DNA from 3 places in the Peribacillus sp. NPDC058075 genome. Region 2 is predicted to be linked to each of the others. Evidence: riboswitches for the same ligand, from Rfam matches in the RefSeq annotation. Region 2 holds a riboswitch; each other region holds the start of a gene.

Region 1 (10,009 bases), on a different contig from region 2:
CAGGTCTGCATCTGCCCCAACAAGTCCGGGCACTTTTAATATAGCTGTAAACCCAACGAAAAAGACGAATAACAGCATGAGAGTATATAAAGGGCTGATGATGGCATTTTTTCGAAATACCTTGCCGCTGCGTGCTGAATAGACTGCGCTGAAAACCTGGGGCCACATATAGAAACCGAATACGAGCAATATTACCGTGGAGATGAACCATGATACGCTAAGTCCCTGATCTGGGAACTTTAGAAAACCAGGCTTGGCCGCATCAATCGCTTCAAACATCGGCTGAAATCCGCCAAAATAATGAATCGGCAGATAAATCCCCAGAAATCCTATTATGGCGACCATCATGATATCTTTAATGACCGCTGTCCAAACTGAACCGTGTATACCGGAGATCATCACATAAATGGTAAGGCTGATCGCCCCCATCCAAACTGCCTCAGACATGGAAATGGCACCATAAGACGCTTCTGAGACAATGATCCCCAATCCTTTCAGCTGCACGACGATCACTGGAATCATCGACACCACACCGACAAGCGCAGCCAAAATTCCTAAACCGGGACTCTTATATTTGCTTACAAAGAAATCGGATTGAGACATCAGTTTATTTACTTTGGCATATCTCCATATTTCCGGTAGGAGCCAATAGGATAATACGTAAGACAAAGTAATGTAAATTAGAACATATAGAGCGGGTGCGCCCTTGCCATATGCCCAGCCGCTGCCGCCAAGGAAGGAGAAGGTCGTATAGATTTCCCCGGCCATCAGCAGAAAGACGAATATCGCACCAAAACCGCGTCCGCCCACCGTCCATTGTTCCAAGTCCATATCTTTTCCTTTTGAAGAGCGTAGGCCTAAAAATATCGATAGAAGTAAAAATGCTAAAATGATTAAGAGAGCAATATTCATTCCTGGTCACCTTCCCGATTCCTGGGATCCAGCTTATACATGATGCCCAGTATGGCAGAGGTAAGGACCACCCACATAGCCATCCAGAACATATTGAAAGGCATCCCTAATACATATGGTTCTATTTTATTAACAAAAGGCAGAAATCCTAGTATGCCTATAAAAGGAACTAGAGTAAGAATATAGATAATCTTCATAAACAAACCCCTCCGTTTTAATAAAGTGAAACGCCCATCAATGGGGGTTATTCTTCAATGCCATTGATGGATGGGTGAACCAAACCGGGATGAAAAATTCATACATGACGGAAAAGGTCCGATAATATATATTAGCTTACACTATTTTGATATAAAATTTAATGCAATTGCCGGATATATTTGAGCAACAGTGCGCACTGATATGTTCATTAGACAGATAAAGCCTTGAATTCATAGTGAGTTCAAGGCTTTATTTCCTTTAGCTATATTTTTTCCGATAGTTATATAGTATCACCAATAGTATGAACCAGAATGGGGTCAAGAGCAGTGATAGTCGTGTAGCTTCAGCGAATAGCATAACAATAAGGATGAACAGGAATAATCCTAAAATGGCGTAATTGACAAATGGTGTAAAAGGAGCCTTGAAAGTCGATTTTGCTCTTAGGTCAGGCCTTGTTTTCGAATATTTGATATGGGAAATCAAGATAATGCTCCATACCCATATGAAACAGATGGCACTGATGGTCGTCACGACGGTAAATGCCTGTTCCGGTATCAGCTTGCTTAATAATGCCCCTATTGATACAACGATTGTGGATGTTAATAAGGCATTGCTCGGAACAGACTGTTTGTTTAATTTTTCCAGTTTAGCAGGAGCTTCTCCATTCCTGCTTAATGTATAAAGTATTCGGCTCGTTGAAAATAAACCGCTGTTGCATGCAGAAGCAGCGGATGTCAAAACGACGAAGTTGATGATCCCTGCAGCGACAGGAATGCCGATTAACGCAAAGACCTCTACAAATGGGCTGCTCGTGGCATCCAGTTGTGTCCATGGGTTGACGCAGAGGATGACGAATAGTGCACCAACATAGAAAAGTAAAATCCGGACAGGGATTTTATTGATGGCAGATGGAATGTTCTTTCTCGGGTTTGCCGTTTCTGCTGCGGAAACACCGACCAATTCGACACCGACAAATGAGAAGACGACCAGCTGTAATGATAATAGGAATCCGGAAATGCCATTGGGGAACATGCCCCCATGATTCCATAGGTTCGTTACGGAAACCGTTCCGGTATTGGTATTGAAGCCGATGATCAAAAGGATGATTCCCACGATGATCAAGGCGATGATCGTGATTACTTTAATGATGGCAAACCAGAATTCCAATTCACCAAATAACTTAACGGTCAATAGGTTCAATCCTAATAGAATGACTAGGCATATTAGAGCCGGCATCCATTGAGGGATATCAAACCAATATTGTATATAGACGCCAACAGCTATGATATCGGCCATTGCGGTCATGATCCAACAAAACCAATAAGTCCAACCTGTCACGAAGCCGGCCCATGGACCGACATATTCGGTCGCAAATTCTGTGAATGATGTATACCCTGCATTGGATAAGAGCAATTCCCCTAGTGCCCTCATTACAAAAAACAAGGCAACCCCTATTATCAGATAGGAAAATAAAATAGAAGGTCCTGCCAATTGTATGGCTTTTCCGGAACCTAAAAATAATCCGGTTCCAATGGTTCCTCCTATTGCAATCAGTTGTACATGTCTATTTTTTAAATCTCTTTTTAATTCTTGTTTAGCCAATTCCTACGCCCCCGTTTTTTTATAGTCTTGGTAGTGAATGAGTTTACCTGCATGGTCTTGGAGAGAGGGACGTGATTTATTCGTCCAGCTTGCCTTTCCCATTGGTTTTAAAGCTGTTGTTTTTAGTCCAACCACAAATGGACAATAAAAAAAGAGATTGGATAATACCAATCTCTTAAAGGGTTCAGAATAACAATTTTATCATTCGTTACTCTTCTGTCCTTTTGCCTGAGATTGTGAATCCTTCGGCGCTGCATCTTGTACAGTCTCTCCAGAAGCTGCTCCTGCTATAGTGTCATCCATAGCATTCATTGCTTGCTTGTATGCGGTTGTGAATAAATGTCGTCAGTGATAATCTACCACTGCTGAATCATTCATTATGCTTATAAAATAATATTGGAATTCTATCATCTATTTTTCGGTAGGTCAACAAGTTTTTTTGAAGTGAAAATGGCCATATCTGCAGTTTTATAGTGGTCTTAATTTTTATTAAGGTACTTGAAAATTTTTTTTGGGATGATCACTATTATGAAATATTGATCATCATTTTTTTAAAAAGATATTTTTAGATTAGGAAAATTGCCAAGATATATTTGGTAACTGTTTATTTCAAAAATACAATTGTATTTTTACAGAATATTTACTATTATAAGATAAGAAAACATAATTGAAGTGTTATTGATTTTTTTTAATAGAGCATTTCTAACCGCAATAATTAATAGAGGGTCGTTCGTGGTAAGGATAGAAAAGCATTACCGATATTGCATCTGGGGGAGTTAAACATGTCGAACAAGGAATTAAAGAGAGGGCTGGAAGCACGTCACATTCAAATGATAGCTTTGGGCGGAACCATCGGTGTCGGGTTATTCATGGGATCTGCGAGCACGATCAAATGGACCGGGCCCTCTGTAATGCTTGCTTATGCCATCGCAGGTATTTTTATATTTTTCATCATGCGTTCCATGGGTGAGATGCTTTATTTAGAACCGACTACAGGTTCTTTTGCAACCTTTGCGAGCAGCTATATACATCCTTTGGCAGGTTATATGACTGCTTGGAGCAATTGGTTCCAATGGGTAATTGTCGGAATGTCCGAAATCATTGCGGTTGGGTTGTATATGCAATATTGGTTCCCGGATTTACCGGCTTGGATACCAGGTGTGGTGGCCATGATCATCTTGGGGGCGGCCAACCTCATTTCAGTTAAATCCTTCGGGGAATTTGAATTCTGGTTTGCGCTTATAAAAATCATAACGATTGTATTGATGATCGTTGCCGGCCTAGGCCTTATCTTCTTTGGAATAGGGAATGGCGGGGATGCGATTGGATTATCGAATCTTTGGGCGAATGGCGGCTTTTTTACGGGAGGCTGGACAGGATTCTTCTTTGCGCTTTCCCTTGTCGTGGCATCCTATCAAGGCGTTGAGCTTATCGGCATCACAGCCGGAGAAGCGAAAGATCCAACGAAGACTGTAACAAAAGCGATCCGATCAATCATATGGCGCATATTAATTTTCTACATTGGCGCCATATTCGTCATCGTGACAGTCTTCCCTTGGGATCAACTGGACGACTTAGGAAGTCCATTCGTTTCAACCTTTGCCAAAATAGGTATCACAGCAGCAGCAGGAATCATCAATTTTGTCGTAATCACTGCGGCAATGTCTGGATGCAACAGTGGGATTTTCAGTGCAGGGCGTATGCTGTACACACTGGCATTGAATGGCCAAGCTCCGAAAATCTTTGCTAAAGTGTCTAAAAATGGAGTGCCGGCATATTGTACGATCGCTGTACTTTTAGGATTGGGCATCGGGGTTATCCTGAATTTCCTTGCCCCGCCGCAATTATTCCTTTATGTGTACAGTGCGAGTGTATTACCTGGGATGATTCCATGGTTTGTCTTACTTATCAGTGAGCTTAAATTCAGAAAGGTGAATGCCGCTGAAATGGAGAAGCATCCGTTCAAGATGCCGTTGGCCCCTTTCAGTAACTATGCGACAATAGCCTTTTTACTGATGGTGCTGGTCGGTATGTGGATCAATCCTAGTACAAGAATTTCCTTGGTTGTCGGAATCGTTTTCCTAGCCTTGGTCGTAGCAAGTTATTACATGCTGAAAATGGATAAACGAACACCATTGGATGTTAAATCCGATGATGAAATTTCGGGATAAGAAACTCTATTAGAAAGCCCTTCTCTTAATTCGAGAAGGGCTTTTTTGTCTTTGGGGATCAATTGTTGGAATTCCACGAGTAAAACGGTGGAATTCACGAGTAAATCAGCGGAATTCACGAGTAAAACAGTGGAATTCACGAGTAAAACAGTGGAATTCACGAGTAAAGCTGCGAAACTCGAGTAAAACAGCGGAATTCACGAGTAAACCAGTGGAATTCACGAGTAAACCATCGTAATTCACGAGTAAAACGGTGGAATTCACGAGTAAAACGGTGGAATTCACGAGTAAAACGGTGGAATTCACGAGTAAAACAGCGGAATTCACGAGTAAACCAGTGGAATTCACGAGTAAAGCTGCGAAACTCGAGTAAATCAGCGGAATACACGAGTAAATCAGCGGAATTCACGAGTAAACCAGTGGAATTCACGAGTAAAACAGTGGAATTCACGAGTAAAACAGCGAAATTCACGAGTAAAGCTGCAAAACTCGAGTAAAACAGTGGAATTCACGAGTAAAGCTGCGAAACTCGAGTAAAACAGCGGAATTCAAGAGTAAAACAGCGGAATACACGAGTAAACAAGTGAAACTCACGAGTAAAGCCAATTAGACGCCGTAACTAGGGATGCCAGCAGGGGGACACTTATGGAATGTGTCTTCCTGTCAGCTTTTTTCATAGGATGTAACATCATCTTTACCCGAGGAAGGGGTTATATTTTGGAAAGAGCAAAGCTTACCGGGCGGGTCGTTACACCTAATGATGCTGAGTATGAGCATGCCAGGATAAATAATAACTTAAGTTTTTCTAAATTCCCAAAGGTCATTGTGTTTTGTCAAAATTCCAATGATGTGTTGAACTCATTGAAGTGGGCCCGGGAAAATCATACACCTTTCCGGGTTAGGAGCGGCAGGCATAGTTATGAAAATTTTTCATTAGTGAATGGCGGTCTAATCATTGATATAAGTGAAATGTACAATATCAAGGTCAACCGTGAAAAAATGATTGCAAAAATCGAAGCCGGAGCTGATTTAGGTCAAGTATATAATACGCTATGGAAGTATGGCACGACGATTCCGGCTGGGACCGAAAGCAGTGTTGGTCTTGTAGGCCTTACGCTCGGCGGTGGAATAGGTATGTTATCGAGACGCTTTGGACTTACTTGTGACAATTTGCTTGAAATAGAAATGGTAAGGGCATGCGGAAAGAGGGGCGCCAAACTCATTAAAGCAAATAGGAAAATTAATAGTGATTTATTTTGGGCATGCTGCGGGGGAGGAGGGGGAAACTTTGGCATAATCACTTCCCTTACCTTCATGGTACACCCAGTATCAAGGGTATCTATTTTCTCCGTCACATGGGGATGGACAGATTTTGAAGCGGTGTTTGAAGCCTGGCAGGATTGGGCCCCTCAAGTTGAAGAGTGTTTAACTTCTGAAATCGAATTCAAGTCAAAGGAAGTAAACCAAATTATCGCTCAAGGTGAATTTGTTGGGCCGTCATATAGGCTGCAGCAGCTTCTAAAGCCTTTGACGAGAGCTGGTTCTCCAACAAATATCATGATAAAGGAAGTCCCGTACATTGATGCTGTGCAATTTTTTAATGATCCAAGTGGAAATCGACCGGCCTATCGCAAGCGGTCGGGGTCTTTCATTGAAAAACCTTTTCAACGGCAAGCAATCTTGACGATGAAGCATTTTCTGGAAAACGCTCCAAATGAAAATGCAGCCATTTGGCACCAATCCCTAGGAGGGGCAGCTGGCCGTGTGGCCCCATATGAAACGGCTTTTTATTATCGGGACGCCATCATCGCCCAGGAGTATCTCGCTACATGGACGGATCCAAAAGAAGAGCGGCAAAACATCCAGTGGATCAAAGAACTTAAATGCGCTTTGTCACCATATACTACAGGTGACTACGTGAATTGGCCGGATATCCTCATCGAAGATTGGCCAACTGCGTACTATGGAGAAAATTTCAAGCGGCTTCGGGAAGTGAAAACGAGATATGATCCATACAATACGTTTAAATTCCCTCAAAGTATACCGCCTTTTAAGAAGTGGGTCTGAAAAGAAGTTCCTATAGATATAGTTCTAATATCACAATTAAAAGAATAGAAAGAACCGGATGAGCTCTGCTCTTCCGGTTCTTTGTGCATCAGTTAGCTGCTGGAATCAAACCTTTATGAATGGAGACTTCCTGGATGGCATGGTAGACGGTTTCGACCATGAAATCGAGTTCCTTTTCTGACATGGAAAGGATCGGCATCATCGTGATGACAGAACCAAGTTCCCGAATGATCAGGCCATTTTCCCGTGCTGTATGGATGATTCCGGAAACGACATTCTCTTGGAGGGTGAACGTTTCTTTTGTTTGGCGGTCTTTAACGATTTCCACTCCCATCATGAAGCCGCGCTGGCGGATATCGCCGACTATCGGGAGTTCGTATAGCGCTTGCAGTCTTTGTGATAGGTATTTAGATTTTTTCTGGATGTCTTTAATGAGATTGCGGCTTTCCATTAGCTCGATATTCTTCAGGGCCAGTGCACAGGCTAGCTGATTTCCTGTATAAGTGTGGCCGTGATAGAAGGTTTTATGTTCTTCTCTTTCCCCCAAAAAGGATTGAAAGATTTGCTCGGTCATGATGGTGGCTGCAAGTGGCATATATCCCCCAGTGATCCCTTTGCCCATGCACATGATATCGGGGACGACATCTTCCTGTTCGCAGGCAAACATTGTACCGGTGCGACCGAATCCTACGGCCACCTCGTCACAAATTAAGAGGATATTGTACTTTTTGCATAATTGTTCGACCTCTTTCAAAAAGCCATGCGGATGGGTTATGATGCCTGCTGCTCCCTGCACGAGCGGTTCGATGATCAATCCTGCAATTTCCTCTGATTGTTGTTGCAGTAACTTCTCCAGTTCCTTCAAACAATGGTTTTTCACCGCTTCTTGATCTCCATACTCAGTCATGTGATAGACATATGGTGAAGGGGCGGAAATCCGTTGAAATAAGAGGGGCTTAAAGATTCTATGGTATAGATCCATTCCGCCCACACTCACAGCTCCGACAGTATCGCCGTGGTATGCTTCGTCAAGGGAGACGAATTTGTTTTTATTCTGATGCTTGATGGGATCGATATTTTGCCAATATTGATAAGCGACTTTAAGGGCGATTTCAACTGCGGCAGATCCCGTATCGGAGTAGAAGACTTTCGATAAAGAACCGGGAGTGATCTCGGCCAGTTTTTTCGCCAGTAAGATCGATGGTACATTCGCAGATCCCAGCAGCGTGGAGTGCGCGACTTTATTCACTTGTTCAATTAGGGCGCCGTTTAGTTCCGGCTCGTTATGGCCGTGCACGTTCACCCATAATGAAGCATAGCCGTCGAGGTAGCGTTTGCCATCCACATCAATCAGGTAGCTGCCTTCGCCTCGCTCGATGATCAGCGGTTTGCTTTCCCGATACGTTTTCATTTGTGTGAACGGATGCCATACATATTCCTTATCCCATTGTTCTAAATCCTGACTGTTCATGCGTTGAACACCTCTTTCAGTTGTTGGGTATAATCTTGATCACTAAGTAAATCAAGGATGCAGATCCTCAAGTCTTTTCTAACATCGGCCAGTGTTGGGATGCAGGCGAGGCCATTCAGCCCAGTCAGCTTTTCAATGGTTTCGATATTGTCTTGATGAATCCGATCTTCCGGCCGGAAATGATTATACAAAATGGCTTTCACGTTTATATCGTGGACTTGGGCATAAGAATGGGTCGTCACGACATCATGAATCGCCCCTAAACCGCTTGTGGATACGAAGAGGACAGGCATGCCGCAATCCTTTATGAAATCCGCCGTCATATAGAAACCTTCCGTTCGTTCAATAAGTGGCACAGCCAATCCGCCAGCGCCCTCGACTAATACGATGTCATACATTTCCTCAAGTTCATGAACCCTTTCTACGACTTTCTTCTCATCGATAAGACTGCCGGTTAATTTAATCGCCAAATGTGGGGAGGTTTCCGGTTTCAGTGTGTAAAACCCTGAGTCCTTTACACCGAGTTCCTGCTCAAACCAAGATATATCCGGGTATGTATGATTTTCCTCATTGATTCCAGTTTGAAATGGCTTGAAAATCGTGACGCTTTTTCCCAATGTTTGAAGAGACAGATAGAGTGCACTCGTGACGATGGTCTTTCCAATATCCGTGCCAGTTCCGGTTATAAAGTAGGCTTGGCCCATGGATGATTCAGCTCCTTTACGTTTATATATCTTGCAATGCGCGGACGTACTTGTTGAATGATGACAGCACATAGAATGCATAGTATTAAATCACCGGGTACAGGTAACAAGAAGCCGTAAAGAATTGTCTGGTTGATGGAAAGCGGCGTTTCAACAATCCACTTCATCGCACCATACAGCCAGATGCAGCCGAAAAGGTAAACTGTCAGTAAAGAGGCGGCATTAGCATAGAATATGGAACGAATCGTGGAGAGGGAAAACCGGTTGATCAGCCATCCATTTACATAGGCTCCCAGTATATATCCGAGCAAATAGCCGAATGTAGGTTTGAATATATAGCCGAATCCCCCGCCTTCAGCAAACACGGGCACCCCGATAAGTCCAATCAAGACGTAGCATAACTGACTGAGCATTCCAAGCCGGGGCCCCAATAATGCGCCTGCCAAATAGACTGCCAGAATTTGCAGTGTAAATGGTATGTAAGGGATAGGTATCTTAATAAAGGCGCCAATGGCAGTTAACGCAGTAAAAAGGGCCACATAGGAAATCGTCCTTGCTTTCAAGTTTTTAACCTCCTTTTATGAAAGTGCTGGCAAAATGCCCACTATTAGTTTGCCTGATTCCTATTTTATATGTCAACTAATTTATTATTTAGTTAACATAAAAAGGCCAGCTTTATCGGTATTTAAAGGGCATACTAGGAAAATATTGAAAAAATACCATTGAATAATATTTTGTTAGTATGTTATTATTCTATCGATATGTTAACTTAAAATATTTTAGGTTAACATATTTATTTGAATCGCCAGGCAGTATTGATACTGCTAAATGTTAAGTGCTGCCCATTGTGGTTAATGGTGCACATGTGACCAATTGGTTGGAAG
Region 2 (10,009 bases):
TGGCTATGACACCCCCGAGGCATTCTCGAAAGCTTTTCGAAGGCAGCATGGGGTATCTCCAAGCGAAGCCCGAAAGTATATGGGGAAGCTGAAATTCTATGAACGCCTGGTGATACAGGTGATTCTGAAAGGGGCAAAACCGATGAAATACAATATCCTTGAAAGGGATTCCTTTCAATTGATTGGAATCAAGCAGGAGTTTTCCTTGGTTAATGAAGAGAATTTGATCGGGATTCCAAAGTTGTGGGAGAAAGTGAATTCGGATGGAACAAGTGATAGGTTAGCGAAGTTGAACAATGGCCAAATAGATGGCTTGATTGGTGTATGTGTCGATAAGCGGGCTGTAGAAAAAAATGAAACGATGGATTATTGGATAGGTGCAGAGTATGCCGGGAAAGTGCCTGAAGAGTTTTCAACCCTTACGTTACCGGCTTCCAAGTGGGTAGCATTCGAAGTTCACGGACCTATGCCTGATAGCATCCAACAAGCTTGGAAACGAATTTTTTCCGAATGGTTCCCTACCAGCGGTTATGAACATGCCGGAACTCCAGAATTGGAAGTATACGCGAATGACGATGCTTCAAACCCTGACTATTACTCCGAAATTTGGATTCCCATTAAAAAGGGATAAGGTAAAATATTCGTTTTTCGCTTGCAGGGGAGGCCCTGCAAGCTTTTTATTCGTTTCTTTAAAATGATCAGTCTTCCATTCTTGAGCTGGACAGTTAAGGGACAATAGGATTTACAGCCCTTCTTCAAAAATATAAGAAAGCACCTTCATGGCTTGGTTAACGGATTCTACCGTGACACTCGCCTTTTCCGATAATTCCTTTAAGGCATGATGATGGGATTCCGGACGAATCAAAATAAGCGGTTTACCCAGGGAAATGGCGGTGCTTGCGTCCATGGCAGTATTCCACTGTTTATATTTCTCACCAAACAGGGCGACGACAAGATCCGCTTTTTTCATCAAAAGACCTGTCCGCAAATTATTGATTTGGGAAGCGGCCGCATCCTTCAGGATGGGATTCGGCTGTTCCCCGAGGATATCTTCACCGATATTATCGGAGCGTTCATGATTTTCCATCGGGCCTACAAATTCTAAAGGAAGCTTTAGTGCAGCGGCCTTATCTCTCAGCTCACTTCTCCAATTTGAATGGATCTCCCCAGCAAGATACACGATTAACTTCATTGTTTTCCTCCTCGATAATAAAATTGCTTTCATTGTACCATGTTTTTTAGAAAATGGATGAATTCCGTAAATAAGGATAATATTATCCATAAGGTAGTAAAAGAGACGGCTGGAGGAATGACGATGGCTATATCCAATAAGAATTTTCTTGTTTTCCTGTTGATAAGCAGCTTGATCGTGGGCTGCTCAGGTATCGAGAGACAAACCGAAAAGTCAATGAAGGCTGCTGAAGTGGCTTTTCGTGACGATGAAAAACAGCCCAATCAAGAGGCAGGGCTAATTCAGGTCTATCTGCCAAAGGATTTTAAGGTAGTGGAAGAACATGATAATAATTTGATTTTACAAAAAGGTGATAAGATTTATATATTATTTGTCAATCCAAATGAAAAAGAAGACAGCTCCGTGTTATATTTGGCGATAAAGGAACAAGATGATCAAAATGTAATGCTGCATTCTTTTCAGACTGATGATAAATTCGGATTTATCTCGATCAAAGAGATACCGAAAGAAAAGTATGAGCTTGCGGTGGGGATCGGCGGGGTGAAGCTGACAACAGAAACAGATAAAGACCAATTAAAAACCGATGCAAAACAAATGATGGAAATCGTTTCATCCGTGCCTCAGAAATAAGGACCCTTGCCTCTCAACCGATCCGTATTAATGGTTGATTTCTGGAGAGTCTGGTATGATGGGTTTATAAAAATTAAGGTGTTATTTAGAGCAGGAGGAATATTCAAATGGAAAATTTACAAACCGTTGAGCAATATGATGCATTGAAAAATGAAGGCAAACATATTTTTCTTTTTTCAGCAACATGGTGTGGGGATTGCCGTGTAATCGAACCGATAATGCCGGAGATTGAAACGAAATTTCCAGACTTTACATTCATTCATGTGGACCGTGATGAATTCATCGATGTGTGTGCGGCTCATGATGTATTCGGTATACCAAGTTTCATCGCGTATGAGAATGGTAAAGAGCTAGGCAGATTCGTGAGCAAGGATCGCAAAACGCAAGAACAAATTGAGGAATTCATTCAATCATTATAATCAAAATCCCCTTCTCGCTGGGGATTTTTCAATGAAGAGGAGGGTCAGTCATGAAAATGGACAGCACGAAGCTGAAAAATATTCTGAAGGAACGTTTAAAAGATGAAAATCGCACATTCAAATTCGATAGCAAGCAAGATACGTTACGGGTGGAAAATGTGAAGACCGGAAAGGGTATCACCATCGAGTTGCCTCCTGTACTTGCTAACTATGAAAACGTACAGGAAAAGGCCATCGATGAAATTATCTATTACGTGGAAGAGGCCCTGAATGTGATGGGGGGAGAACACAGCATGGAAGGCAAGGAGAAGTTCATTTTCCCAGTCATCCGCTCGACCTCCTTTCCAATGGAATCGGAAGAAGGAAATCCATTTTTATTCGATGAGCATACGGCTGAAACCCGGGTTTTTTATGCCCTTGATTTAGGAAAAACCTACCGTCTTATAGATGAAAAGATGATTCAACGGGAAAATTGGCAGGGTGACAGGATCCGTGAAATTGCCCTTTTCAATGCACGTTCCCTCTCCACTGAAATGAAGTCGGATATCGTTGCAGGTAATGCATTTTATTTTTTGAACACGAATGATGGATATGATGCCAGCAGGATCCTGAATGAATCATGGCTTCGGGAGATGAAGGACAAGATCGAGGGAACCATGGCTGTGGCCATTCCCCATCAGGATGTCATCATCATTGCCGATGTGAAGAATGATACGGGCTATGACATTCTTGCGCAAATGGCGATGAGCTTCTTTGCCAGCGGTCATGTTCCAATAACGGCTCTATCATTTCTTTACGAAGAAAATGAGTTGGAGCCCATCTTCATCATGGGTAAAAACAAAAAGCGTGAACAATAATATATTGAATACATAAGGACCGTGTCAGCATCTGGCAGCGGTCCTTTTAAAGTTTCATAGAGTTTATGACACTTAGAGTTGATATTTATTTTTTAATCGGTGATAATAAAATTGTAATATTTCGAAAATATGGAATGAAACAATAGAATGAGCAAATGAACGTTGTGGGAGAGTGCGTAGCTTTGAGCCACCAAAGGAGCAAGTTCCAAAAAATATATCTTGGAGCAAATCTCTCAGGTAAATGGAACCGCAGCTGAACGCAACTCTGGAGGGCGCGCATGAAGAGTGCCACCAACGGGGAAATCTCCATGTCCAAAATGGAGGTAAACACTCAGGTAAAAGGACAGAGAAGGGAGCGGTAAGCTTACGCAATCTTCTCTGCCCTTTTTATTTGGCACTTTGTATAAGAAGGTTTGCAGCGAACATGGAACTTACTAATATGCTCAACTTGAAATAAGGGGGAGAATGATCGTGAACGTGAAAAGTAAATTAATGAACATGCTGGAAGCCCGTAAAGGGGAAATGGTTCAAATCCGCCGTCATTTACACGAGAATCCGGAACTATCCTTCAAAGAAGAGAAAACGGCACAATATATCATTGATTTTTATAAGGGAAAGGACGTGTCGATTCAAACGAATGTAGGAAATGGATTAGGGATCATCGTAACGATCGAAGGCGGAAAACCTGGGAAAACGATAGGTCTCCGTGCAGATTTCGATGCATTGCCGATTACAGAAGAAGCGGAGGTTCCGTTCCGTTCAAAAAATGAAGGTGTCATGCATGCCTGCGGACACGATGGGCATACCGCTTACTTATTGGTTCTGGCAGACTGCATCAATGAGCTTAAAGAATCCCTATCCGGTACGATCAAAATAATCCATCAACATGCAGAAGAAACGCCCCCAGGTGGAGCAAAAAGCATGATGGAATCAGGGTTTTTGGATGAACTGGATGCCGTTTTTGGAATCCACTTATTTCCGTCCCATCCAGCAGGAGTTGTCGGGTATCACGGCGGCTATTCGATGGCTGGACGGACCTATTTCAAGCTAGCTATAAAGGGTGTAGGCGGCCATGGTTCGTCCCCGCATATGGCTAATGATGCCATTGTGGCAGGCGCCCATTTCGTGACAGCCGTACAAACTGTAATCAGCCGCCGTTTGAACCCTTTTGATATGGGCGTGGTCACAATCGGCTCCTTCGATGGAAAAGGAAGCTTTAATGTCATTAAAGATCGTATAGAAATTGAAGGGGATGTCCGTTATATGACAGCAGAGACCCAACAGCTGATCGATAAGGAAATCCACCGCATCGTCAAAGGGATAGAAACGGAATTTGATGTTCAGTGCGAGCTAACATATGTGCCTGATTATCCTCCGTTATATAATGACCCTGAACTGACTGGATTCGTGAAAAATAGTCTGGAAAGCATGAATGACAAAGACATTAAAAATGTCTTGGAATTTCCGGTCTTCTCAGGTTCAGAGGATTTTTCGTATTATGCCGAAAAGATTCCTGGCTGCTTCTTTTACATTGGCTGTAAACCGAAAGGGGTGGAGAAGGCATATTTCAATCACCATCCTAAATTCGACATTGATGAATATGCCCTTTTGATCGCATCCAAATCAGTGGCCCAGGTTGTATGCAATTTTTATGAATGGGAATAGCCCATTGGTATATTTGTTTGCAAAAAAAATGCAGAAACCCACAAAACACCGTTCGGTATTAACGAACGGTGTTTTGTGGGTTTCGGGATGCCAGCGGAGGTTTCGTGAAGGATGCTTCAATGAATTGATCAGTCTGCTTCTTGCTGCATGAAAACTTAATCTCTTTGTAAACGAGATTTAACAGCGGTGTTTTATTTAAATAGTAGACTAGGGGCTAATGTTATTTCGCGATGGGTAGGTTTAAACTCATTCCAGAAGGGGTTTAATAGGGTAGGAGTTCTGCGAAATACGCTAAGTTAGTAAGCGTTCGATAAAAAAATAGATACTAACCCCAATTTAGCTTAAATTTTCTCGATATTTTTAAAATAACTGGTAGAATTAGTTACATAACTACAGATGTAGAAAGAGTGATAGTTTTGAAATGGCTAAATAAGATGAAAAAATGGTTCCAAGCAGAGGAAATTATCGAAATCGAAGAAATTATTATAGATGAACCGCTTGATGAAGAGACATTAAGGAAAATGGATTTTTCAAAGCTTTCGAAGTCGAAGGAAGAAGAAATAAAGGTTTACAATCAAAAAGTGGAAAAGATGTCGCAGACGCAGACGCCAGACCCGGATACGAAAATCCTGTTTCAATATCCAAAAGGGCAGTTCAAGTTTCCGCTCATTCCAGACCGTGAACAGAACAAAAGAAAGCCTCGGGAAAGAAACAGGGAAAATCATGAACCTAAACAGGGGAACGCGGCCAAAGACAAGAGAAGGCCGGTGAGGGATCCTGAACCAAAACGGAGAAACTTTGAACGGGAGGAAGTCTCAAAAATAGTCCCTTCAAATACTCCATTCCGCCCGACGGAGATCCCTTCACCCATTTATGGGTTCCGTCGCCCGGAAAAAAAAATAGTCGCTTCTGAAGAAATTGTCGAATATGAACTGGAAAGCAAAATGCCTATCCTTAAAAAAGAAGAACCCGATATCGGGATTCCAGTATCGATTCCTGAAATCCCAAAAGAAGTGTCACATGAGGAATTGACGGCAGAACCATCCATTCTTATACCGGAACTAGCGGAAGAAAAACGGGAAGATTCGGAGATACCCGCTTTCTTTCGCAGGAATTCCATTGAGACACTGCCAGAACAAGCAGTAATCGAGCCTAACATAACAGAGCCTGCGGTGGAAAAAGCGGCTATTGAACAGAACGAAGTCGATTTTGGACGCGAAGTCGCTGTATCCATCATGGAACAGACGGACGACACACTGCCTGAAGCGATATCGGTTCCTGGGGAGGCTGCTGTACAATCCAATCAACCATCCGTTAGTCAAGGGACAATGCCTGAAGACCCATCTGAGGCAATACCTGAAGTACAGCACAAACGCCCGAAAAAACATATCCCATTTAATGTGATGATGCTTAAGCAAGACCGGGAAAAAAATGTTTTCATGCATAAAATGATGTCGGAAAAAAAAAGCCTTAATTCGGAAAGGGCAGTAGTTTCACCTGATAAGCGGCCAATGGATGATGCTGCCCAAATGGAGGCAGGACAAGCGAAACCATCCGCCATTCCTGAACGGAAACCGGAGGAAGGCAGAGTTATGCCGAAAGAGCAGACTCCGGCCATTTCACCAACCTTTTTGGACACTAAGGTTGGTTCCGAAACCGTCGCCATGCCTGAAAATACAGTCGAATCCAACATCGGTTCCAACCTTGAGCCGCTATTGGAACAGGAATCCCCCATTTCTGGAACCGGGTATCAAGAAGCAGTTTATACAGAGACAGCACCAGAAAGCAGTAAGAGCGAAAACCAGGCAGTTTTTGGCACCGGGGAAGCGGATGAAAATGAAAATCCATACTATGTGTTTCCGAATATCGAATTGCTCACACCTCCTACTTATGCTGTGCATGATGATGTGTGGCTCGAGGAACAGACTTTATTACTTGATGAGACATTGAAAAATTTCAATGTCCGTGCAAAGGTAGTCAATGTCACTCAAGGACCGGCAGTAACTCGTTTCGAGGTGCATCCGGAACCGGGAGTGAAGGTGAATAAAGTGACGAACCTGATGGATGACATCAAATTAAGCCTTGCTGCTCAGGATATGCGGATGGAAGCGCCTATTCCGGGTAAACATACAATTGGCATCGAGATTCCGAATAGGAAAAGCAAACCTGTATTTTTGCGGGAGGTTTTGGAAAGTACTGAGTTTCAAGAGCATGAATCACCGCTTGCTGTGGCCTTAGGGCTCGATATATCCGGTCAGCCGATCATCACGGATTTGAGGAAAATGCCGCATGGATTGATAGCCGGGCAAACGGGGTCGGGGAAAAGTGTCTGTATCAACACCATGCTGGTAAGCTTGCTTTATAAAGCGACGCCGCAGGAGTTGAAATTGCTGTTGATCGATCCGAAAATGGTCGAGCTCGCCCCATATAACCGGATCCCGCATTTGGTCAGTCCAGTCATAACCGATGTAAAAGCCGCTACGGCTGCGTTGAAGTGGGCTGTAGAGGAGATGGAACGGCGTTATGAATTGTTTGTGCATGCCGGTGTCCGTGATATCACCCGCTTTAATGACCAAGCGGAAAAAGCCGGTCAATATTCAAGCAAGCTGCCTTATATCCTGGTGATCATCGATGAGCTTGCGGATTTAATGATGATGTCCCCGGCTGATGTAGAGGAAGCGATTTGCCGGATTGCCCAAAAGGCCCGTGCCTGCGGCATCCATTTGATTGTAGCCACTCAAAGACCTTCAGTCGATGTCATAACTGGATTGATCAAGGCAAATATCCCGACAAGGATCGCTTTTTCCGTTTCTTCACAAGTCGACTCCCGTACGATCATCGATAGCGGCGGTGCAGAAAAATTATTGGGAAGAGGAGACATGTTATTCGCTGAAAACGGCTCTTCAAAAACGGTGCGCCTGCAAGGGACTTTTGTGAGTGATGAAGAAATCGACCAAGTCGTCAACCATGTTAAACTGGAGCAGCAGCCAAAATACCTGTTCGAGCAGGAAGACTTGCTGAACAGGGCCCAGGTCACGGAAGAAGCGGATGAACTTTTTTTCGAGGCCTGTGAATTTGTCGTGAGCCAGCAGGCTGCATCTGCATCTAGTGTCCAAAGGCGCTTCCGTGTCGGTTATAACCGTGCTTCACGCCTAATAGAAATGATGGAGCAACATGGAGTAGTTTCCGAATCCAGGGGCTCAAGGCCCAGGGATGTATTGATTACGGAAGAAGAACTGGAATTTTTACATGTTAATTAAGAGAACCTAATAAAAGGAATTTGTATATAATGTGAAAGGGTGAAAACCCTTTTTTATCACCTTAATTAATGGAAAAACCAATGATTTGATAAATTGGCATCTGCCTGACATGGATGAATGAATAAAAAAGTGATATAATAGTTTTTTGTAGATGAATGATTGAAAATATAAACTTGAAAAACCTATGAAGAAATTGCGTTACTAACAAGTCTCGTAATGAAAAACAAATAAAAGATGACGTCATATACTGTCATACAGGTAGACGATTGGTGGAGGTTCGCTTTATGACTGCTTACCATTTTGTGGGAATTAAAGGGTCGGGTATGAGTGCTCTTGCACAAATACTGCATGATATGAATATTGAAGTGCAGGGTTCCGATTACGAAAAAGAATTTTTTACACAATTGGCATTAGAAAAAGCCGGGATTAAAATCCTTCCTTTCAACGAGGAAAATATTCAACCTGGAATGACCATCATTGCAGGAAATGCGTTTCCGGATAGTCATCCGGAAATCGTGAAGGCAAAAGAACTTGATTTGCAGATCATCCGTTATCACCGTTTCCTAGGTGATTTCATGAAAAACTTCATTAGCGTGGCGGTTACGGGAGCACATGGTAAAACATCGACGACCGGGTTACTTGCCCATGTGATGGGGGGCGCTAAACCGACATCCTTCTTGATTGGGGATGGAACAGGTAAAGGAATCGTGAATTCTGATTACTTCGTATTCGAAGCATGTGAATATCGCCGTCATTTCCTTTCCTATTATCCGGATTATGCAATCATGACGAATATCGATTTTGATCATCCTGATTATTATGCCAATGTCGAAGACGTGTTCGAGGCTTTCCAAACGATGGCCCTTCAAGTCAACAAAGGCATCATTGCGTGCGGGGATGATGAACATTTACCACATATTCAGGCGAAAGTACCGGTTATTTTTTACGGATTTGCAGAAGGAAATGATTTTCAAGCGAAAAATGTTTCCGTCACTCCGGATGGCACGACTTTTGATGTGCATGTAAGGAACAATTACTATGATACATTCACTATTCCTACTTTTGGAAAGCATAATGTGTTGAATGCACTTGGTGTCATTGCACTTTGTAAATATGAAAACTTGGATACGGAAGCTGTGAAAGCCCAATTGCGGACTTTTGGCGGAGTTAAACGCCGGTTCTCAGAAAAGGAAATCGGAAGTCAGATCATCATTGATGATTATGCACATCATCCGACCGAGATCTCTGCAACTGTCGACTCGGCGCGTCAGAAATATCCAGAGCGTGAAGTTGTTGCGGTATTCCAACCGCATACTTTCTCGAGAACTCAGGCATTCCTTGATGAATTCGCCGACAGCTTGAATTTGGCCGACAAAGTATACTTATGTGAAATTTTTGGATCTGCTCGTGAACATCAAGGGAAGTTATCGATTGAAGATCTTCAAGATAAGATTCCCGGTGCCGAGCTGATTACGGAGAATACAACATCAATATTGCAAAATCATGAAAACAGTGTCGTGTTATTCATGGGTGCGGGGGACATTCAAAAGTTCCAAGCTGCCTATGAGCATTCACTGCAGGTAAAATAAAAAAACGACCGACCCGTTAGAGCGGGTCGGTCGTTTTTTATTGGTTTTTACGTTATTTTAAATTTTCTGGATTTAAATTTTCCAGTTCAGGTATAACGAATCGTCCGTCCTTACGTATCAAGACGTCATCAAAATGGATTTCCCCGCCGCCATATTCAGGTCGCTGAATATTGACCAGGTCCCAGTGAATGTCTGAATGGTTTCCGTTAAAGGCATCATCATAGCATTGTCCGGGAGTGAAATGAAAACTTCCATCAATTTTTTCATCAAAGAGGATATCTTGCATCGGGTGTAGAATATAAGGATTTACACCAATTGCAAATTCACCGACATATCGTGCGCCTTCATCCGTATCAAAAATTTTGTTGATGCGTTCCGTATCATTCGCAACCGCTTC
Region 3 (10,009 bases), 450 kb from region 2:
CTTTGTCGATGTTCGTAAGGAAAAATATCAAAAAATAAAACAGATGTCCTGTACTTAGGGCATCTGTTTTTTTATTGTTCTTTACTTATCCCAATGCCCTATCTGAAAGGTAAAATAACCCTCCGTTGATGATGGATATTCGGATGTTGGGTTCATATTGAGCTTTTAAGGCATCTTTTTCGGTAAAATAGCTTTCACTTTTTTCGTCCATATCCTTGTAAAAATGCTCCAATAAATTCAAGTCATTCTGCCAGCGAAGCATGGCTTCCTCTGCCCAGGAATGGTCATCATCCTCGAAACTGGTCCTGATGTATGTATCCAATCTTGCCAATCCGCTCTTGGGCATGATGAGCGGTGAAAGCGTAAAGGAGTAATCGGGTATTTTTGGGGTGACCTTTATCGGTAAAACCCGGTGGTGAAACTTTTCCATGATCTCACCTGAGATTAAATTCAGTCCGATCGACATGAAGGTATCCTTTTTACGGTCGCATTGATAGGATATTTTCACATTCAGGGTCAGCCAAGGAAACAAAGGATTATTTCCCCCTTTTGTTGGAGGGGTATCCTCAAAAAGTCTAGTATACCCTGCCAGCTTTTTGGTAGATTGAATAATCTGGTGAAGGCGAGGGGAGCCAAAATAAATCATTTCTCCCTTTAAATCGGATGGAGCTTGTTCTGGATCGGTAATGAAAGTCATCTGTGCTGGGTTCGGAATGCCACCTGTTTTTTCTAGATAATGCCAATAAAAGGGTCTGTTCATTAATTCTTTATCCATATCAATCGTCAATTGGACTGTAAGGTGGGTTGGTGCATTATCCAGTATTTCACAATCGTTGGCTTTGAAGTATGTTAATAAAAAATCATGAATTTCCTGTTGCTGCATGAACCTCACCTTCCTTCATTGATTGAGCGAATTGGATTAACGATGAAAAATTATCCATCTTGATTTTCATTTCACCCTCTGTTTTGGATTCGCCGACCACATCAATCAAATATTCTTCAATGTTGTTAATATCCAGTTTGGTTAGAATATCATCCAATTCGCCGATTACTTTCTCGAATAAATTTATTTTTTCATATAGTAATTTCAGAATATGTTCTTCTACTGTATTTTTCGTGGCAAAGTTATAAATCATCACATCTTCTTCCTGACCAAGGCGGTGTATCCGTCCAATTCTCTGTTCGAGCCTCATCGGGTTCCATGGCAGGTCAAAATTAATCAAGTGATGGCAAAACTGAAGGTTTATCCCTTCCCCGCCAGCTTCTGTTGCAATTAATACCTGTATATTCTTTTGGAATAATTCTCGCATCCAGTCTTTCTTTCCGCGCTTAAAACCGCCTCGGAAAGGAACTGAAGAAATTCCATTCTGCTGCAGGTACCATTGTAGATAAAGCTGCGTCGCCCGGTATTCGGTAAAGATAATGACTTTATCATCAATTTTCTTGATCAGTTCCAAAGCTTTTTCAGCCTTGGAGTTCTGAACCGTTTCATTCACTTTAGAAAATAAGTCATCAAGTTTTGCCAAAAAGTCAGGGGAAGGCTGATCATATTTAGCTTTCATATTCTTTAATGTATAAAAGACCGCCTCTCTGCTGCTGCATGCTTCCCTTTGGAGAGTGAGAGCCGAAAAGGCATTTCCTTTAGAACCATCCGAAATAGGTTTGAATTTGGAAACGGCATCGTACAATGCTTGTTCCGTTGGAGAAAATTCAATGGTGATGGTCTCCACATGCCGTTTTGTCCATTCGATACCAGTATCGGCCCGCCGGTTTCGAATCATGACAGTGTTGACAAGTTCCTTTAGGTGTTCATCTTCAATGATGTTCCGGCCCTTCCCTTTATACTTTTCCGAAAAAAGTGAGGCATTTCCCAAGTGGCCCGGTTTCAATAACGAAACGAGGTGGAAAATTTCCTCGACTTTATTTTGAATCGGAGTGGCTGTCAGGAGTAAACAAAATTTCTTTTTCAGATTTTGAACGAATTCATAATTCTTCGTCTTATTATTTTTAAGTTTATGAGCTTCATCAATAATGATGAAGTCGTATTCCTGCTTGAAAATGATATCTCGATGTGGAGCGCGTTTCGCTGTATCAATGGATGAAATGACCACATCACAGGAGTCCCAAACATAACTTTTTCTCTGAACGACTGCCGGTATATGAAACTTTGTATTCAATTCAAAAGCCCATTGTGTGACAAGGGAAGCCGGAACAAGGATCAAAACTTTTTTTACAAGGCCCCTAATCATATACTCTTTTAGTATCAATCCAGCTTCAATTGTTTTTCCGAGCCCTACCTCATCAGCTAAAATGGCCTTTCCATTCATTTTTTCCACCACTTGCTTGGCTGCTTCCAATTGATGCGGAAGCGGGGTTAACTGCGGAAGGTGCTTGGGCGCCTGTAAACCTTCAAAATCAGGGATGATAAGATTTTCCTCCATTTGAACCGCCAGCTTATAAAGCTCCCAATTTCCCCATGGACCGTCATTTTCCATCTTTTGCAGAAACTCGTCATTCCATTCAGAATTAAAGGATATATTGATTTTCATAGAAATAACTCCCTCTTAAATCATAATTTCCTTAATAAAAGGTCAAAACCCGAACATTTCGTATGTGAAGTAAGAAAAATATTTCTCTTCAAAAGATATTGCAGAGATAAGTTTCTTAGGGTAGGATATAAGTATATTTAGAAAATTCCAATTTTCAAATGCTTCAAAGAATCTTTGTACATCGATTTTACAGTTCGCGTTTTCTTAGTATGGGCTATAGGCTCTTAATTTATCCAAGATTACTGAAGGAGACCAATCAAACGGTTTCTGATGTTTCAGGAGAATTGGCAGAGAATGCATTCCATGATGCTCAGGGGTTTTACCGATGCTTGGTGGCTTATTCGCTTCCTTTCATTGGTAGACCATTTATATGCGGGTGAAGATAAGGGGAGAGACTACGGATGTAGCGCCGAAGGAGCAAACTTAGCAGTGAATCTCTCAGGCAAAAGAACTCTTATTGGACGCAACTCTGGAGAGCGCCGCCCGGATTGGGACGGCCACCAAAGGGGAAAACCTATTACATAGGTAAACTTTCAGGTTTCAGGACAGAGAAAAAGCTCAAACGGGCTTTCTCTGTCCTTTTTTGTGCTTTTTTCACATCATGAATCAGGATATATCTGATGCGTAATGACAAGAAGCTTTTTGATAATGAAGCCCATTAATTTTAAAAAATCTGAAGGGGGTCATTTTTTGACCAATTTAAAAAGAACACCACTATTTGAGGTTTATCGTGAATACGGAGGCAAAACGATTGATTTTGGCGGCTGGGAACTTCCTGTCCAATTTTCGGGTATAAAAGACGAACATGAAGCCGTACGAACAAAAGCGGGGTTATTCGATGTTTCCCATATGGGGGAAGTCGATGTTAAGGGTCCTGGAAGCCTTTCCTTTTTACAGAAGATGCTGACCAATGATATATCAAAGCTGCAACAGGGCGGTGCCCAATATACCGCCATGTGTTATGAAAACGGAGGCACGGTCGATGATCTTATCGTGTATAAAAGGGCCGAGGACGACTATCTGCTTGTGGTCAATGCAGCGAATACAGAAAAAGATTTCAATTGGCTGCAAGCTAATTTAACGGAAGATGTCCAAATTACGAATGTATCGAGTGACTATACACAGCTGGCACTTCAAGGACCATCTGCAGAAAAGATATTACAAAAATTATCGGGAAATACTGACTTAAGTGAAATTGGATTTTTCAAGTTCAAGGAAAATGTCCTGATCAACGGTATCTCCACGCTGGTATCCCGTACTGGATACACTGGTGAGGATGGCTTTGAGATATATAGTGACAGTGAAAATGGTCCTGCCCTTTGGAAGGCGATTATGGATGCCGGAAAGGAAGAGGGGGTTCAGCCGATTGGTTTAGGTGCTCGTGATACCCTGCGTTTTGAAGCGAAACTGCCGCTTTATGGACAGGAGCTTTCAGCGGACATCACCCCGATCGAAGCCGGGATTGGTTTTGCAGTAAAAGTGGATAAGGAAGTGGATTTTTTCGGGAAAGCCGTTCTTGCTAAGCAAAAGGAGAAAGGAGCTCCCCGCAAGCTTGTGGGAATCGAGATGATTGACCGTGGCATTCCACGTCATGGGTATAAGGTCTATAGCGGTGATAAAGTCATTGGCGAGGTCACGACCGGTACCCAATCACCAACGTTGAAGAAAAACGTGGGATTGGTACTTATCGATAAGGAATTTTCGGTGCTGGAAGCGGAAGTCGAAGTGGAAATCCGTTCCAAACGTTTGAAAGCCGTTATCATACAAACACCTTTTTATAAAAAACCACGTAAATAGAGAGGAATGGTCATTAGATGAAACATCGTTATTTACCCATGACAGAGCAAGATAAACAAGAAATGCTGGAAGCGATAGGGGTATCTTCTGTTCAAGAACTTTTCAATGATATCCCTGAAAGCGTTCGTTTTCAAGGAGAATACGATATCAAGCCTGCTAAATCGGAACCTGCATTAATGAAAGAATTATCAAGGCTTGCTGCCAAGAATGCGGACCTTAAAACCTATGCTTCCTTCCTTGGTGCGGGTGTCTATGACCATTACGCGCCGGTCATTGTCGATCATGTTTTATCCCGTTCTGAGTTTTATACGGCTTATACACCTTATCAGCCTGAAATTTCACAGGGGGAGCTTCAGGCGATCTTTGAATATCAAACGATGATATGTGAATTGACGGGCATGGATGTAGCTAACTCCTCCATGTATGACGGCGGGACGGCGCTAGCTGAAGCAGCCATGCTTGCTTCAGGCCAGACACGACGCAAGAAGATTCTCATTTCAGGAACCGTTCATCCTGAATCAAGAGAAGTCGTTAAGACATATGCGAAAGGGCAACGCGTGGAAGTGGTCGAAATTCCTTATAAAGACGGTGTGACGGACTTAGCTGCTTTAAGGGAATTGGCGAATGAGGAAGTTGCAGGAGTGATCGTGCAATATCCGAACTTTTTTGGCCGCATCGAGCCATTGAAAGAAATGGAAGAAATCATACATGGTGTCAAGTCGATGTTCATCGTTTCCAGTAATCCGCTTGCATTGGGAGCTTTGACATCCCCTGGTGCACTTGGTGCAGATATCGTAACGGGGGATGCTCAGCCATTCGGCATTCCAGCGGCATTCGGTGGACCTCATTGTGGATATTTTGCCGTTACTAATAAACTTGTTCGGAAAGTTCCGGGCCGCCTCGTCGGTCAAACAGTGGATGAAAATGGTAAAAGGGGATTCGTACTGACGCTTCAAGCCCGAGAACAGCACATTCGCCGTGACAAAGCCACTTCCAACATTTGCTCCAATCAAGCTTTGAATGCGTTGGCAGCTTCTGTTGCAATGACCGCGCTTGGGAAAAAGGGTGTCAAAGAAATGGCCGTGCAAAATATCCAAAAAGCTCATTATGCGAAAAAAGCAATTATGGCAAAAGGGGTGGAAGTGATATTCGATGGTCCTTCTTTCAATGAATTTGTCATTAAACTGCCTTCTTCGTTTTCAGAAATCAATAAAAACCTTTTTGAAAAAGGGATGATCGGCGGCTTTGATTTAGGGACGGTTTATCCTGAGCTGAAAGACCATATGCTGGTTGCGGTAACTGAACTTAGAACAAAAGAAGAAATTGATGCACTTGCGCAGGAATTGGGGGATCAACATGAATAATCAAGATCAATCACTCATTTTTGAAATCAGTACTTCCGGTCGAATCGGGTACAGTCTGCCAGAAATGGATGTTGCAACTATTCCGCTCGAAGAAATTCTTCCTGCCGACTACATCCGTGAAGAAGAGGCAGAGCTGCCTGAGGTGTCCGAACTGGATATCATGCGTCACTATACAGCACTCTCCAAACGGAATCATGGGGTGGATTCGGGTTTTTATCCGCTGGGTTCATGCACGATGAAATATAATCCGAAAATAAATGAAAACGTGGCGCGCTTCAACGGCTTTGCCCATATTCATCCATATCAAGATCCAGCTACCGTTCAGGGAGCATTGGGACTCTTATTTGATTTGCAGGAACACTTAACGGAAATCACCGGGATGGACCAAGTGACATTACAGCCTGCAGCAGGTGCACATGGTGAGTGGACAGGGTTAATGATGATTCGCGCTTTTCACGAAGCGAATGGCGATACAGAACGGACGAAAGTGATTGTACCCGATTCTGCACACGGTACGAATCCTGCCTCTGCCACTGTTGCCGGACTTGAAACGATTACAGTGAAATCCGATGAAAATGGATTAGTCGACCTTGAAGATTTAAAGCGTGTTGTCGGACCGGATACGGCGGCCTTGATGTTGACGAACCCCAATACATTGGGATTGTTTGAAGAGAACATTTTGGAAATGGCAGAACTTGTCCATGATGCAGGTGGGAAGCTTTATTATGACGGAGCCAATCTGAATGCAGTCCTATCAAAAGCACGCCCGGGTGACATGGGCTTTGATGTGGTTCACTTAAATCTCCATAAAACATTCACAGGCCCGCATGGCGGCGGCGGTCCGGGTTCTGGTCCTGTCGGAGTGAAAGCGGACTTGATTCCTTACTTGCCTAAACCGCTTGTGGTCAAGCAAGGGGAGCAATTCGTTCTTGATTATGATCGTCCGCAATCGATTGGCAGGGTAAAACCTTATTATGGTAATTTCGGGATAAACGTGAGGGCATATACGTACATCCGTTCAATGGGTCCTGATGGCCTTAAAGCCGTCACCGAGAATGCTGTCATCAATGCCAATTATATGATGCGTAGGTTGGAACCATTTTTTGACCTGCCATATAATCGTCATTGTAAGCACGAATTCGTATTAAGCGGACGCCGGCAAAAGAAATTGGGGGTAAGGACTCTCGATATAGCCAAAAGATTGCTGGATTTCGGGTACCATCCTCCAACCATTTACTTCCCGTTGAACGTGGAAGAAGGAATGATGATAGAACCGACTGAGACCGAGTCAAAAGAAACGCTGGATGCGTTCATCGATGCGATGATCCAGATTGCCAAGGAAGCGGAAGAAACCCCTGAAATCGTTCAGGAAGCTCCGCATACTACGGTTATAAAAAGGCTTGATGAAACTCTTGCTGCAAGAAAACCTGTACTGCGTTATCAAGCCTAGATTGATAGCTTATACGAAAAAAAATCCCTGCCTGCCGGCGGGGATTTTTCATGTTTATGTAAGAGTTCATTAAAGTCCAACAGTTAACTTTCTTTTCCTTGAGCTATTGAATTAAAAAGAGCCCATGCGGAGATGGGGTCTTACTTCTTTGCTTTGATTTTCCCGGTCCACATTTTGAAACCGCCCTTTAGGTGAAAAAGTTCCCTGTAGCCCTTTTTGTATAGCATGGCTGCAGCTCTGCCGCTGATGATTTCGCTTTGAGCGTACAAATATACAGGCTTGTCCGGCCTAATTTCGACCAAGCGTGTTTTCATTTGAGTCATAGGGATGTTTCTTGCGCCTAAGATATGACCATTATCGAAATCATTCGGCTCCCGCACATCGATTAGCTGCACTTTTCTGTAGTTAGCGATAAATTCGTCCTGTGTTAGTGTTTTAACGATTTTACGCTGGCGGTACCAATTAAAAAGTGAATACGCAATAACCACTCCTAAGATGATGAGCAGTGTATATAATATTTCCAAACATAAAAACTCCCTTCTACCTTAACGAATACAGACAATCTTTATTATATAATTGCTTTACGCAATAATCAAAAAGAATTTTCATCAAATTCTTCATCGACTTGATAGTACTTTCTTTTTTAGAGTGTTAAAGTCTGTTAAACTACTACATGTGAGTTTTTTGTGGGGTATTGAAAATCAGTCTATCGAAACGAGGGGTAAGGATGGCTAAAGATAAATGGGGTTTTATAGATTCGGGGTATTGTTCACCGGCTTTTAATATGGCGCTGGATGAAGCGCTGTTAAACTGGCAAAGCAAAGGGGAAATTCCGCCAATCATACGCTTTTACGGCTGGGATCCAGCTACATTGTCGATCGGTTATTTTCAAAAGGCGGAAGCGGAAATTGATTTGGAAGAGGTCAAAAGGCAGGGTCTTGGTTTTGTCCGCAGGCCAACAGGAGGACGAGCGGTACTGCACGAGCATGAATTGACTTATAGCGTAATCGTTCCAGAATCCTATCCGGGAATGCCGACTACCGTTACTGAAGCATATCGTGTCATTTCTGAAGGAATATTAATGGGATTCAGGAATCTGGGATTGGATGCTTATTTTGCCGTGCCTCGGACCGATCAGGAAAAAGCGGCTTTAAAATCGCCCAGGTCTTCGGTCTGCTTTGATGCTCCAAGCTGGTATGAACTGGTCGTTGAGGGCAGGAAGGTCGCTGGCAGCGCTCAAACCAGGCAAAAAGGCGTCATCCTTCAGCATGGATCCATTTTGCTTGACCTTGATGATGATAAACTCTTTAGCGTATTTAAATTCTCAAATGACAGGGTTAAAGAGAGAATGCAAAAAAACCTAAAAAACAAAGCTGTGGCCATAAATGACATCGCAGGGAGAAAGATTACCATCCCTGAGGCGAAAGAAGCTTTTGAAAAAGGTTTTGCCGAAGGACTTTCGGTCGATTTAGAGCCATATGTCCTTACCGAAAAGCAATTGCTGGAAGTGAAGGCCATTGCAGAAAGCAAATATGAAAGCGATGAATGGAATCTCATGAGATAGAGGAAGCAAAATCAGAGTGGATAATAAAAAAGTTTTTTCAGATTTGTTTGACCAAATAACACATCCCTTGCAGGGATAAGCCCTAAAAGGGATGGGGAAAAAGCAAGGTCCAAATTAATTGAAATCTGATGAAAAATTATCGTAAATCGACATTTTCCTCCCTTTTGCTAACTATATTAATTGATTTATCGTTTGACAAAATAAAAAGTTATTCAAAACAAACACAATATATAGTGGTTGAAATATTTAATACGACACTATATATTGATTTTTGAGTTTCGCTATGATAAATTTAGGGTACTTGTTAAGCGAAACGGACATGTAAGGTTACATAAGGATTTTTGCGGCAGCAAGAACGGATCATGAAACATATAAAGGAGAGGGAATTATGTCGGTTGTAATAAAAGAAGCTTTAAAGGTTGATCTAGAAAGGTTGAATAAGGATATTTCTTTATTTCCCCAGGTTCACCCTGTAACTGCTGATATGAAAATGGCACATAAGGGAGTGTCCCGTCTAGTCATGCTTGACCGCTATTCTTTTAAGGATACTGAAAAAATCACACTCTCGGCAGGCGATTTCGTCGTGTTGACGATTAAGGAAGATCCGAAATTCCCGGCAAGGGGTCTCGGTTACATCGTTGAAATTGATTGGGAAACCAAAAAAGCCAAAGTATTGGTGGATGAAGAATTCCGTGGCGTATTGGATAATCCGGAAGAAGTGGAGACGGGAATTGTAAACCGTCCGTTGGATATAATCGAAAAGCCGCTTGAAATATACTATGAACAAATTGCGAAACGTAATGCAACGGGATTGGCATCAGTGGAAACCACGGAAGAAAAGAGAACGGAATGGTTCAATAAATTCTATGAAGAATTAAAGAACCTTAATTTTGTCCCGGCAGGTCGAGTATTATACGGGGCGGGTTCCAATACGGATGTTACTTATTTCAACTGCTATGTAATGCCATTCGTACCGGATTCACGTGAAGGGATTTCAGAACATAGAAAACAAGTGATGGAAATCATGAGTCGCGGCGGCGGAGTGGGAACGAACGGGTCGACACTGCGTCCTAGAAACACTCTGGCAAAAGGGGTAAATGGAAAATCCTCCGGTTCAGTCTCATGGCTTGACGATATTGCAAAACTGACGCATCTTGTTGAACAGGGCGGTAGCAGACGGGGCGCGCAAATGATTATGCTTGCTGATTGGCATCCTGATATTGCGGAGTTCATCATTTCTAAAATGCAAAACCCAAGGATTCTGCGTTACCTAGTGGAAAATACT

The links. A riboswitch is a leader RNA that binds a small molecule or an ion and turns the genes downstream of it on or off. The one in region 2 is predicted to bind glycine.
Region 1: linked by a shared signal. The riboswitch ahead of ACFVS1_RS21395 (amino acid permease) and the one ahead of ACFVS1_RS02710 (amidohydrolase) in region 2 are both predicted to bind glycine.
Region 3: linked by a shared signal. The riboswitch ahead of gcvT (glycine cleavage system aminomethyltransferase GcvT) and the one ahead of ACFVS1_RS02710 (amidohydrolase) in region 2 are both predicted to bind glycine.

The regions. Positions count from the first base shown of each region.
Region 1 covers NZ_JBHVSL010000003.1:120,684-130,692, reverse strand. The annotation lists gene ACFVS1_RS21405 (sodium:solute symporter family protein) at 1-912, opposite strand, end outside; gene ACFVS1_RS21400 (DUF3311 domain-containing protein) at 909-1,109, opposite strand; gene ACFVS1_RS21395 (amino acid permease) at 1,369-2,712, opposite strand; glycine riboswitch at 2,919-2,997, opposite strand; gene ACFVS1_RS21390 (amino acid permease) at 3,495-4,883, shown strand; gene ACFVS1_RS21385 (hypothetical protein) at 5,041-5,355, opposite strand; gene ACFVS1_RS21380 (FAD-binding oxidoreductase) at 5,601-6,950, shown strand; gene bioA (adenosylmethionine--8-amino-7-oxononanoate transaminase) at 7,039-8,421, opposite strand; gene bioD (dethiobiotin synthase) at 8,418-9,125, opposite strand; gene ACFVS1_RS21365 (biotin transporter BioY) at 9,104-9,688, opposite strand.
Region 2 covers NZ_JBHVSL010000001.1:518,069-528,077, forward strand. The annotation lists gene ACFVS1_RS02685 (GyrI-like domain-containing protein) at 1-631, shown strand, start outside; gene ACFVS1_RS02690 (YtoQ family protein) at 743-1,192, opposite strand; gene ACFVS1_RS02695 (hypothetical protein) at 1,316-1,822, shown strand; gene ACFVS1_RS02700 (thioredoxin family protein) at 1,930-2,241, shown strand; gene ACFVS1_RS02705 (DUF1444 domain-containing protein) at 2,292-3,098, shown strand; glycine riboswitch at 3,254-3,358, shown strand; glycine riboswitch at 3,362-3,447, shown strand; gene ACFVS1_RS02710 (amidohydrolase) at 3,576-4,763, shown strand; gene ACFVS1_RS02715 (DNA translocase FtsK) at 5,180-8,023, shown strand; gene murC (UDP-N-acetylmuramate--L-alanine ligase) at 8,308-9,612, shown strand; gene ACFVS1_RS02725 (aminopeptidase) at 9,665-10,009, opposite strand, start outside.
Region 3 covers NZ_JBHVSL010000001.1:969,002-979,010, forward strand. The annotation lists gene ACFVS1_RS04925 (YqzE family protein) at 1-38, shown strand, start outside; gene ACFVS1_RS04930 (YqhG family protein) at 86-883, opposite strand; gene ACFVS1_RS04935 (DEAD/DEAH box helicase) at 861-2,549, opposite strand; glycine riboswitch at 2,926-3,013, shown strand; glycine riboswitch at 3,017-3,100, shown strand; gene gcvT (glycine cleavage system aminomethyltransferase GcvT) at 3,240-4,346, shown strand; gene gcvPA (aminomethyl-transferring glycine dehydrogenase subunit GcvPA) at 4,364-5,710, shown strand; gene gcvPB (aminomethyl-transferring glycine dehydrogenase subunit GcvPB) at 5,703-7,160, shown strand; gene ACFVS1_RS04955 (rhodanese-like domain-containing protein) at 7,301-7,684, opposite strand; gene ACFVS1_RS04960 (lipoate--protein ligase family protein) at 7,888-8,724, shown strand; gene ACFVS1_RS04965 (vitamin B12-dependent ribonucleotide reductase) at 9,113-10,009, shown strand, end outside.